4 regions of the Staphylococcus sp. mip270_02 genome follow, and region 3 is predicted to be linked to each of the others. Evidence: predicted binding sites of a transcription regulator. Region 3 holds the regulator's gene; each other region holds the start of a gene.
What was found. The regulator Rex, encoded in region 3, represses fermentation and respiration genes when NADH is low (regulators of the CRP and FNR family bind a similar motif). The targets are predictions, from matches to a motif close to TTGTGAAATATTTCACAA.
Positions count from the first base shown of each region.

Region 1: a site for Rex is predicted at 2,035-2,052, ahead of ACW5YJ_RS04350 (nitrate reductase subunit alpha). Genes of this name have one in related genera too.
Region 2: a site for Rex is predicted at 1,829-1,846, ahead of qoxA (cytochrome aa3 quinol oxidase subunit II). Genes of this name have one in related genera too.
Region 4: a site for Rex is predicted at 1,761-1,778, ahead of ACW5YJ_RS07505 (citrate synthase). Genes of this name have one in related genera too.

Region 1 covers NZ_CM132934.1:986,474-989,697, reverse strand. Annotated here, with positions in the region: gene ACW5YJ_RS04350 (nitrate reductase subunit alpha) at 1-1,955, opposite strand, end outside; gene lip (YSIRK-targeted triacylglycerol lipase) at 2,204-3,224, opposite strand, start outside.
Region 2 covers NZ_CM132934.1:2,300,312-2,303,535, reverse strand. Annotated here, with positions in the region: gene qoxB (cytochrome aa3 quinol oxidase subunit I) at 1-540, opposite strand, end outside; gene qoxA (cytochrome aa3 quinol oxidase subunit II) at 540-1,661, opposite strand; gene ACW5YJ_RS10890 (immunoglobulin-like domain-containing protein) at 1,925-2,242, opposite strand; gene ACW5YJ_RS10885 (globin domain-containing protein) at 2,485-3,224, shown strand, end outside.
Region 3 covers NZ_CM132934.1:1,334,663-1,337,886, forward strand. Annotated here, with positions in the region: gene abc-f (ribosomal protection-like ABC-F family protein) at 1-1,055, opposite strand, end outside; gene ACW5YJ_RS06110 (redox-sensing transcriptional repressor Rex) at 1,207-1,848, shown strand; gene ACW5YJ_RS06115 (YeeE/YedE family protein) at 2,066-3,154, shown strand; gene ACW5YJ_RS06120 (sulfurtransferase TusA family protein) at 3,176-3,224, shown strand, end outside.
Region 4 covers NZ_CM132934.1:1,596,039-1,599,262, forward strand. Annotated here, with positions in the region: gene ACW5YJ_RS07500 (amino acid permease) at 137-1,495, opposite strand; gene ACW5YJ_RS07505 (citrate synthase) at 1,849-2,967, shown strand; gene icd (NADP-dependent isocitrate dehydrogenase) at 3,081-3,224, shown strand, end outside.

The DNA of each region.
Region 1 (3,224 bases), 350 kb from region 3:
AAACTGTTTCTATCAAATTGAGGATAAGATGGTAACCAACCACATCTAGCAGCTAAGACATTGTAATCAGCAGGATGTTGATGTTTAATATTTTCTGCCAATGGAGATTTCAAACTATCGATATTTGATTCTTCATATTTCCATTGGTCTGTTGCGAAGTAAAACCAACTTGTTCCATTTTGTAAACGTGGTGGCGCTTGCCAATCTTTAGCAAAAGCAATCGTATTCCACCCTTCAATTGGGCGACATTTTTCTTGTCCAACATAGTGTGCCCATCCGCCACCGTTCACTCCTTGACAGCCGCATAATAATACTAAATTCAAAATAGAGCGATAAATCGTGTCCGAATTAAACCAATGATTAATACCAGCTCCCATGATAATCATTGAACGCCCTTCGGTATCAATTGCATTTTGCGCAAACTCTCGGCCAACTTGGGTCACAACACTTTGTTTAACACCAGTAATTTTTTCTTGCCATGCAGGTGTATAATATGACGCTGGATCATCATATCCTGATGCCTCAAGTTCGTGATCAAAACGTTTCACACCATACTGACTCGTCATTAAATCAAATACAGTGGTAATATATTTCTCTTCACCATTTGCTAATTTAATCTTTTGCACAGCAATAGGACGCTCAAATATTCCATTACCTTCATTATTAAAAAATGGAAATTGTATGAGTCTTAATTCGTATTCCTCTTCAGCAAAACTCATTGCTGGATCAATTTGCTTACCTTCTTCATTTTCTAATTTCAGGTTCCATTGTTTGCCTTCTTCCCAACGCTGACCCATCGTACCATTTGGAACTGTTAATTGTTTTGCTAATTTATCGAAAATCACAGGTTTCCAGTCGCTATTTTCAGTATGCTCTCCTAGATCATGCGCACGTAGGAAACGCCCAGCTTTCAAGCCATTCTTATCTTCATCTAACATTAGGACAAATGGCATATCGGTATATTGTTTTGCGTAATTAATAAAATAGTCATTCGGTTTATTCACATAATGTTCTTGTAAAATAACATGCGTCATTGCTTGTGCGACTGCAGCGTCTGTTCCTGGATGCGGAGCTAACCAATTATCAGCAAATTTAACATTTTCTGCATAATCAGGCGCAACTGATACTACTTTTGTGCCTTTATAGCGAACTTCTGTCATAAAATGCGCATCTGGTGTTCTTGTTAATGGGACATTAGATCCCCACATCATAATATATGCTGCGTTGTACCAATCACTAGATTCTGGTACATCTGTTTGTTCACCCCATATTTGTGGAGAAGCAGGTGGTAAATCGGCATACCAGTCATAAAAGCTCAACATTTCCCCACCTAACAAACTCATAAAACGCGCGCCAGAAGCATAACTTAACATCGACATAGCTGGGATTGGTGTAAAACCAGCCAATCTATCGGGTCCATATTTCTTAATGGTATATATAATTTGAGCTGAAATGAGTTTTGACACATCTTTCCAATTTGTTCTTACTAACCCACCCTTACCTCTTGCTTGTTTATATATTTTAGCTTTTTCTTCATTTTCAACAATCGACGCCCAAGCAGCTATCGTATTATTTTGATGCGCTTCTAATGCTTCTGTCCACAACTCCCATAACTTACCACGAATATAAGGATAACGGATGCGTAAAGGACTATATTCATACCAAGAAAAAGATGCTCCTCTAGGACATCCGCGCGGTTCAAATTCAGGTAAATCCGGTCCACAACTAGGGTAATCTGTTTGCTGGTTTTCCCAAGTAATGACACCATTTTTCACAAATACCTTCCAGGAACAGGATCCTGTACAGTTCACACCATGTGTTGTTCTTACTACTTTGTCATGACTCCAACGTTCTCTATACATTTTTTCCCATTCACGGCTTTTACTTTCTAAGATTGACCAATCACCATTAAATTTTTCTGTTGGTTTAAAGAATTGCAATCCAAATTTTTTCATTTTATACATCCTCTCACATCATTCATGTATAATTTATATAGCATTCACAAATTTTGTATTTCTTTAATTCTTATAACCATTGTACATTTTTTCACAAAGTCTAAATATTAGGGATTTACCTATTTAGATAGAAGAATCCCCTAATAACTTTTCGAACATAAAAAAACTCCCATTACTCGTAATAATGATTACCATCATTACAAGTAAAGGAAGCTATTATCAAAATTTGTAAGTCATTTTTCTATTATTTATACGGCAACTGCTTGTTCTTCACGTGCCTCTACACGCATTAAATGGTCAATAATACCAGTATAAAATTCTTCAAGTTCTTGTCCTGTGCGTTTTCTATCAAGGTTATCAAGTCCTATGAAATCTACATGATCCCAATCTTTTTTAATTGGCATCACTTGCCAAACACCTTTTTCTGTAGCTTGCGTTAAATCTTGTACTTTTTTAGCGGGTTGTCCAGTTGGGCTTAATGCAGAAGTAACTGCTACGACACCATCATTTTCTTGCCAATCTTCTCTAGAATCTTTACCTATCAATTTACTTGTTAAATCCATTAGTCCAAACAAACCTCTATTAGGTCTGTGATGACCTAAACTATTTTTATGCGTTGCTTGTCCTGCAAAAGAAGTGTATACAATATTAGGGTTAACTGATGTATTTAAGTTCAAATCTTCTGCACCAAATGTTGTTAAATCTCTTGTAGCAACATCTTCAGTATTCCAAATCGGGCTATCTTTCAATCTATTTACATATTCTATATACGTTTCATTAGGTTGCTGTTCGAAGCCCCATTGTGAAAGTCCAAAATCAATTTTAGAATTTTTATTATTACCTAATTTCGCTATATCATTTAATATATTTTTGATGAAATTTTTATTTGCTAACTTATCAGAAGCCTGAGAGCCTTTATGTGGCGTTGCCAATGTTGTAATAGATGAAATCATATTATCTTTTTGCCCTTGGAATAATGGAGAAATTGTACCGCCATGTTGCTCATGATATTTAATTTCTTCTGGATTTCCAAAACGTAAAAATTGCTCAAGTAAACGAATCGTTTGTCCACCCATACTGTGACCAATTAGATGTACTTTCTGACCTGGTTTCCAATTTGGCATAACACCTTCGTATGTTTTACCGTATCTATTATGCCCGTATTTAGCAGCATGTGCTGCACCATAATCTACTTGACCACCTTTAATGTAGTGATATAACTCTACAGCACGACCATAGTTACTGCCAACTGCACTTATACTTGCTTCG
Region 2 (3,224 bases), 970 kb from region 3:
AGGTCCTGGGCTGAATTCTCCTGCGAGCGGTGCATAGTTAGTCCAACCAGCTGCAGGTGAACCTCCGATTATAAATGAAAGGTTGAATAAAATCATACCTGAGAAGAATAACCAGAAACTTACGTTGTTTAATACAGGGAATGCAACATCGCGCGCGCCAATTTGTAATGGTACTACGACATTCCATAAACCAAAGATGAAAGGCATTGCCATAAAGATGATCATTATTACACCGTGCGTACTAAAGACCTCATTGTAATGGTTTCCTTCTAAAAATGTGTTATCTGGAATTGCTAATTGTGTACGCATCATTAACGCATCAATACCGCCACGTACGAACATTAATACCGCACAGATTAGGTACATTGCACCAATTTTTTTATGGTCAATAGATGTGAACCATTCTCTGTATAGATATTTCCATAATTTAAAATAACTAATTACTGCGATCACAGCTATAACTGCAAACGGTGCACCAATTTGTGCCATCGTTATCATCCAGTTACCTTGAACGAGTAATTGATCCCATGGAAAATTCATTAATGTCCACCTCCATTTTCATGGTCTTTTTTCTCTATTTTAGATGCTTTTTCATCTTTAACACCTTCAGAGATTTTTTCCATTTCATCCATATTATGTGATTCTTCATCTTTGAATTCACTATCATATGGTTCATTATTGCCTAGAATCGTCGCTTTCATTCCATGACGTTCATAGTTTGCATTTGTGATTTGTGGTTTACGTGCAGGTTTATCTGGTTTATCTAATACATCTTCTTTTATTTCTTCTGGTGTATTAAAGTTTGGATCTTTCTGCACATAATTGAAACGATCATAAGCATAGAAAATATACTCAGGATCAGCTGCAGGATCAACAAATGCTAAATGCGTACCACTGAAAGTTAAGTTTTTATTTTCAGTAGTTGGTAAAAGTTGCTTATCAAACGTATCTTGATCCAATACTTTTTTGCTTTGCGCATCTTTTACCCAATCCTCAAATTTACTTTGGCTTACAGAGTTAACATCAAATGTTTGACGTTCGAAGCCTTCACCATTGAAGTTTGAGTTACGTCCTCTGAACGTACCTTCCTCACTAGCTGTTAATGTCCAGTCCATTGTCATACCTGTCATCGCATATTTTTGGCCACCTAATTGTGGAATCCAGAAACTTGTCATCATATCCATTGATTGGAGTTTGAAGACAACAGGGCGATCTTTCGGAATAGTTAAATGATTAACTGTTTCGATTTTTTGTTCAGGATAACTGAAGAACCACTTATAACCAGCGCTTGTCGCATAAACAACAAGTGGATCGTCTTCTTTCTGTGGTTTTTCCTCATAATTGTAAAGTGAATTAACCGTTGGGATGGCTAAAGCAATTACAATAATTACAGGAATAATAAACCAAATTGTTTCCATTAAAGAATTGTGGTGCATCTTTCCTGATTCTTTAGTATTTCCTATTCTATATTTATATAGGAAAACCGTGAATAAAATAACAACAGCGGCAATAATAACAAGCATGAAGATGATTGAATACATAATCAAAAACTTCGTATCGCTTGCCATCGGCCCTTTTGGGTTTAAAACTTCTACGTTAGAACAACCACTAAGCAAAATTAGCGAGCCAAAGAGTAGAAGCAAAGACTTAAATTTTGACACTTTTTTGACCTCCTAATACTACAAATGTAGGGCTTACCATCAATTTTAAGATATTACGCAATATTTACAAGTGTTTGTACAAAAAAAAATATTGTAAAATTAAAAGAAACCCAACAAACTCAACGTCTGGTGGGCTTTCAAAGATTTGTTAAAATTATGTGTACATTTTGTGAAAAGTGTCATATTTAAGACAATAAACCAAAATTACTCATAAAATAGTGATAAACATTATCATTTAGGGGTATATGTATTAAATTTATAAATTATTTTACTTCTATATAACGAATAGATTTATTAGTTGCGCCATCTGAATCTTCAACTTTATATTCAATCTTATATTTACCAGTTTTTTCGGTATTAATATTACCGTCAACTGTGATTTTATGTGTAAGATCTCCATCTTCTTTATCGTATGCACGCACGCCGTTTAATATATTGTAGTCGTCGCCTTTATCGATAATTGTATCGTTAATTCCTTTAAGTTCTGGAATTGAGTTGTCAGTAGCTTCTGCGCTTAAATTAGGTGATACAAGCGTAGCAGATACACCTAATGCAGACAAAGATTGTATTAATTTATTCATTACGTAACCTCCGAACGCAAAACATTAATTTTATTAAACCTTACTATACTTTAATTTGCTATATTATACATCATACTATAGTCCTAATATAGCTTATTTCTATAAATTTCATTGTAATTTCCGGTTAAAAGTATGTAAATTGAACTTTTTGTGAATTTTATCACATGAGTCTTTTGTAACATCTAATTTTGTAATAAGATAAAAATGTAAGAAGCAATAAAATAAAATTAGGGGTGAATTAAATGTTGAATGAGAAAGAACGAAATATAATTAAAGAGACTGTTCCTGTATTACAACAAAAGGGAGAAGAAATCACATCATACTTTTATAATAGAATGTTTACGAGACATCCTGAGTTGAAAAATATGTTCAACCAAACCAATCAGAAAAAGGGTTTGCAATCTACAGCGTTAGCGCAAAGTGTATTAGCGGCAGCAATCAATATCGATGATTTAACACGTATCATGCCAGTTGTTAAAGAAATTGCTTATAAGCACTGCGCGTTACAAGTACCAGAAGCCGGATACGATATTGTAGGAGAAAACTTATTGGCAGCTATTCAAAATGTACTAGGGCTCCCAGAAGATGATGCGATTATTGCTACGTGGGCAAAAGCATACGGTGAAATAGCTTCTGTATTTATTAATGTTGAGAAAGATATTTACAATGAGATGACTTGGGATGGTTTTAAACCTTTTGAAATTATCAATATAGAACCAACAACTTCAGATATCAAGGCGTTTACTGTTAAGTCAGATGAATATAACTTAAGTAAATTTGAGGCAGGACAATATATTACAGTGGACGTAGAAAGTGATAAATTGGAATATCGTGCCAAACGCCACTATTCGATTGTTGAAGGCGACGAACATACATTAACTTTTGCAGTGAAAAGAGATGTGACAGATTCACACGAGGGAGAAGTATCAACAATTTTACATGATGAGATGCAAGTAGGTGGAACGATTAATTTATCTGCTCC
Region 3 (3,224 bases):
ACTTCAAAAGTGATTCCTTTAGTAACCGGAGACTCATAGCCGATTTCTAAATTTTTTATATGGAAGACATCATTACCAGTATTACGATCAAATTCAAATTGAATGTTGGCACTTTTAGCATCAATCATAGGTTTATTTATGCGTTCAATCTTTTCCAACATTTTCCTACGGCTCTTAGCCATACCTGTAGTTGAAGCGCGGGCAATATTTTTATCGACAAAAGTCTCTAATCGTTTAATTTCAGCTTGTTGATTCTCATATTCTTGCATACGTTTTTCATAATATTTATCTCTTTGATTAATAAACTGAGCATAATTGCCTACATAATGTTGAACATCACCGAGTGCAACGTCATAAATTTGAGTCACAATTTTATCTAAGAAATATCTATCATGACTAATAATTACGATGGCACCTTTAAAGTAATTTAAATAACTTTCTAACCATTGGGTCGTTTCCATATCTAAATGGTTGGTGGGTTCGTCTAAAAGTAATAAATCAGGTTCGCTTAGTAACATTTGTGCCAAAGATAATCTTGTTTTTTGACCACCGCTAAAGTCGTTGATAGGTCGGTCGAAATCCGCTTCACTAAAATTCAATCCGTGTAAGACTGTTTTAATTTTGCTTTCATATTGATAGCCATCTTGTTGTTCAAATTGATTGGATAACGCTTCATAGCGATCGATATGAGATTTATATGCCTCAGTATCATACTCATTCGCATGTTGTGCTAACCAATCTGTTTCCAATTTCATTTCTTGTTCTAAATTTTTCATTGCCTCAAACGGCTTAGACATTTCTTCAAATACAGTTTGATCTGTATTTAATGTCATTTGCTGTGTTAAATAACCAAGTTTCAAATTTTTACTCTTAGAAATATGACCACTATCATAATCTTCAACACCAGCAATTATTTTCATTAATGTAGATTTTCCGGCGCCATTACGACCTACAATACCAATGCGTTCACCAGTTTTAACTTCAAAATCCACATTATTAAAAATATCTTCGCCGTCGAATGATTTAGTTAAATCATTGAGTTGTAATAATATCATCTGATTTTGCACCTCTCTATTCATTATCATTCTACAGTATTCAGCGTGTTGTTAAAACTATCATTGTTTATTTTTATTATTCAGTCATGTATAATGTTGTAGTGATTATAAGATTAATGAATAACAGATAATGAAATAGGGGGAAATAATCTTGGCTAATCAAAGCGAAAAGATTCCTCGTGCCACATTGAAACGTTTACCGTTATATTATAGATTCGTCAATACATTAAAATCTAAAGGCATTGATAGAGTTAATTCTAAAGCCATCAGCGAGGGCTTAAATATTGATTCTGCGACGATTCGAAGAGATTTTTCTTATTTTGGCGAGTTAGGCAAGAAAGGCTATGGCTATAATATTGATAGCTTATTACATTTTTTTAAAAATGAAATTAGCGAAAATGACGAGATTAAAATTGCAATTGTAGGTGTAGGGAACTTAGGTAAAGCATTATTAACATATAACTTTTCAATACATGATGAAATGACTATAACTGAAGCATTCGATATTCGTGAAGAGGTTATTGGGACACAAATAGGTAAAGTGACAGTAAGTCCATTTGATAAAATAAAGGAAATATTAACACAAGAAGATATAGATGTAGTGATATTGACTACGCCTGAAGAAGCAGCTCAAAACGTAGCTGATGTATTAGTAGATTCAGGTGTTAAAGGGATACTTAACTTTACACCAAGTCGTGTGCTAACTCCATCAGACGTTCAAGTTCATCATATTGATTTAGGTATTGAATTACAATCGCTATTATTTTTTATGAAAAATTATAGCAATAAATAAAAAATGATTAGTTAGTTTTTTATAGATACAGTAATACACTCAGTGTGCTGTGTTTATAAAAAACTATTTTTTTTATGGGTGTTTAATTTTAATTTGGAAATACTGTTACTATATAAGTTAGTAGAAAATTAAAAATTTATGAGTTGCAAGGTTGAAATTTTATACGATTTCTAATATTATTAATCTTATTGATTTTATCGGAAAAGAGGTTATTAATATGACTTGGTTAATAATCAGCGGCATTATTGTGGGAAGTCTTTTAGGCTTTGTTATGCAAAGAACACGGTTTTGTCTGGCTGGTGGATTTAGAGATATGTATATTCAAAAGAGTAACAAAATGTTTTATGCATTACTTATAGCAATTACAGTTCAAAGTATAGGATTGCTCATTTTGACTTCTACTGGTTTAGTACAAATACCTGAGTCAACTTATCCTATTATTGGAACAGTAATAGGTTCATTTATATTTGGTTTAGGTATTATATTAGCTGGCGGATGTGCAACCGGTACATGGTATAGAGCAGGTGAAGGTTTAATAGGCAGTTGGATGGCACTCATCGCCTATGCATTTACTTCGGCAGCTACGAAATATGGATTATTATTACCATTAATGGATGGTTTAAATAAGCCTACAAATGTTAATACAAGCATATCACAAACTACAGGGATACCGACATGGGTTTGGGTAGCAATACTTACATTTATCACAGTGTTTTTTGTAGTCAAAACTTTACGCAAACCGAAACCTAAATTTGCTGTTCCTAAATTAAAACAGAAATTCACAGGTTTGCGGCATTATTTATTTGAAAAGAAATACCACCCATTTGTTGCTGCTATTGCAGTAGGGCTCATTGCTTTAATTGCATGGCCTGTAAGTGAGTCGACAGGAAGAATGTATGGACTAGGTATTACAACACCATCCGCTAATCTAGTACAGTTTTTTGTAACTGGTGATTTGAAATTATTAGACTGGGGTGTTTTCTTAGTTCTTGGGATATTCCTAGGATCTTATATTGCGGCTAAAGGGGCAAGAGAGTTTAAATGGAGATTGCCAGATACAAAAACTATTCGTAATAGTATTATTGGCGGCGTGCTTATGGGATTTGGCGCTTCAGTAGCAGGTGGTTGTTCAATAGGTAATGGACTAGTAGAAACAGCAACGATGTCATGGAAAGGTTGGATTGCGCTTGCTTCAATGATTTTAGGAGCTTGGACAATGAGTTATTTTGTGTTTATCAGACCTATGAAAAAAGCGCAGAAGCAAACTTCTAACGAAACTGTAACATCACAAACGCAAACAATATAATTAATATAGGAGGCACAAATTATGGTACACGAGTTAGGTACAGTTGGAATGGTTTGTCCATTCCCGTTAA
Region 4 (3,224 bases), 260 kb from region 3:
AAAAAGACGAAGTCATTTAAAAATGATTTCGTCTTTTTTGTAGAGATTTATATTAAACGATAAATTCTATTAATAATAAAAACTGGGACATCAATTGATGTCCCAGTTTTTATCTGTTATTACTGTTTATTGATTACTATTGCTTACGAGACACCTGTTTATATCTTAGATACATTAGAGTTAATAAGATAAACCATATAGGTGTTAAAAATACTGCTATTCTTGTATCAGTGTTTACAAATAATAAACAAAAAACTAATAAGAAGAAAGTTAAAATAGCATACCCCATATATTTTCCACCAGGCAATTTAAACGTTGCTTTTTTATGTAGTTCAGGATTTCTACGGTGATAATTAATATAAGCTACAGTGATTAAGCCCCAAACAACAATAAATAATACAGTTGAAACTGTGGTAATGTAGGTGAAAACAAGTGTTGCATTTGGAATAATATAGTTTAACAGTGCTGCAATCATAAGCAACGCACACGACACAAATATTGCAATATGTGGTACGCCATTTTTATTTGTCTTCTCAAAGTAAGGCGGCGCTTGTTTTTGTGTTGAAAGCCCAAACAACATACGACTATTTGAGAATATACCACTATTACAAGAAGAAGCCGCAGCTGTTAATACCACAAAGTTTATGATTCCTGCTGCAAAAGGTATACCAATCAGTGCAAACAGTCTCACAAATGGGCTTTCTTCAGGATTAATTTGATTCCATGGAATGATGGACATGATAACAGCTAACGCACCTACATAGAATACTAAGATACGAATAGGCACACTGTTAACAGCTTTAGGTAAGGTCTTTGATGGATCTTTCGTTTCTCCAGCTGTGACTCCTATAAGTTCAATACCTACAAACGAGAATAATGCCATTTGGAAAGACATTACGAAACCGCTTATACCTTTAGGAAATATTCCATTGTTATATAGGTTGGATAATGATGCATGGCCAAATTGTGTGTCATAAGCCATAATAATCATTATTGCCCCAACTACAATTAAAGCAATAATAGTAAATATTTTAATAAGTGCAAACCAAAACTCTAACTCACCAAATAGTTTAGCGCTTAATAAATTTAGTGACATTAATACAAGTACACAAAATAATGCACTTATCCAATTTGGTATGTTTGGAAACCAAAAACTAACATACTTTGCAACAGCAGTTACTTCTGCCATACCTGTAATGATCCAACAGAACCAATAAGTCCAACCTGTTACAAAACCTGCAAATGGGCCAATATAGTGATTAGTGACATCTGCAAATGATTTGAAATTCGTATTTGTTACTAATATTTCTCCCAGTCCACGCATAAACATAAAAAGCATAAAACCAATTATGATATATGTAAGTAAAATAGAGGGGCCAGTTAACGCAATAGTTTGACCTGCTCCTAAAAATAGTCCTGTACCAATTGCTCCCCCGATTGCAATTAGCTGGATGTGACGATTACTTAGTTCTCTTTGTAATTCATGATTAGCCATAAAATTATACTCCTTTATTTAGTTAATTATTATTATGCTATGCAATATAAAATAAAACAACTATTTTTTTAAATAGAGTCTATGGCGTTTAGTATAATAATACATTAATTATTTGTTATTAATCATGATAACCAATTAAAATGCTATAAAAATTGAAGTGAGACAGTTTCCATATTAAAATGAACTTATAACAATGTAAGTGATAGAAGTGTGTTAAAGGGCATATAAATAAATAAGTATTTCATATTGGTTTGATAAGAAAATATACTCAAAATATTCACAAAAGAGTAAAGATTGGATATAATGAGTTGTGAAAGCCATTTCATAATGAAATAGAAAAGGGGAATTTATATATGGCAGAGTTACAGAAAGGTTTAGAAGGGGTAATTGCATCTGAAACAAAAGTAAGTTCTATTATCGATAGCCAATTAACTTATGCTGGTTATGATATTGATGACTTAGCACAGAATGCTGAATTTGAAGAAATCATCTTTTTATTATGGCATTATCGATTGCCAAATGAGGATGAATTAAAAGACTTAAAACAAAAGCTTTTTGAATATATGACTTTAAATCCTAGAGTGTATAACCACTTTAAAGAATACGCAACAGGCAATGTTCACCCAATGACAGCTTTAAGAACTTCAGTTTCATATATTGCTCATTTTGACGAGCATGCTGAAGATGAAGACGAAAGTCAAACACTGGAGCGTGCTATACGTATTCAAGCCAAAATTGCTTCATTAGTTACAGCTTATGCGCGTGTTAGGGAAGGAAAAGAAATTGTTAAACCAAGTAGTGATTTAAACTATGCGGGTAACTTCTTGTACATGTTAAGAGGGGAACTACCTTCTGAAATTGAAATTGAAGCATTTAATAAAGCACTTGTATTACATGCAGATCATGAATTAAATGCATCAACATTTACAGCTAGATGTGCAGTATCATCATTATCTGATATGTATTCAGGAATTGTAGCTGCTGTTGGTTCATTAAAAGGACCACTTCATGGCGGTGCAAATGAACGTGTAATGAGCATGTTATCTGAAGTGAAATCTATTGATGAAGTCGATGAATATATTGATAATAAAATTAAAAACAAAGAAAAAATTATGGGTTTTGGACACCGTGTATATAAAGATGGCGATCCAAGAGCTAAATACTTAAAAGAAATGAGTAGAAAAATCACTTCTGAAACAGGACAAAGTCAATTATTTGATATTTCAGTGAAAATAGCAGATAAAATGAAAGCTGAAAAAGGTTTGATTGCAAATGTCGATTTCTTTAGTGCTACTGTATATCATAGTATGAATATTGAGCATGACTTGTTCACTCCAATCTTTGCGGTGAGTAGAACTTCTGGTTGGATTGCACATATCTTAGAACAATATAGAGATAACAGAATCATGCGCCCAAGAGCTCAGTACATTGGTGAAACAAATAGAAAATATGAGCCAATCGAAGAAAGATAATTAAATTATTAAATGAATAATACAATTTATGAAAATTGAAAATAGTATTAATTCATGTATGATAGTGGTTAGTACAACTAAAATAGAACTCAAAATGACGGAGGTTTTTTCACATGGCAGGAGAAAAAGTAGTTAAAACAAATGAAGGTTTAACAGTACCAAATAATCCAGTAATTCCATTTATAATCGGTGACGGTATCGGTCCTGATATCTGGAATGCAGCAAGTCGCGTAATTGACGCTGCAGTTGAACAAGCT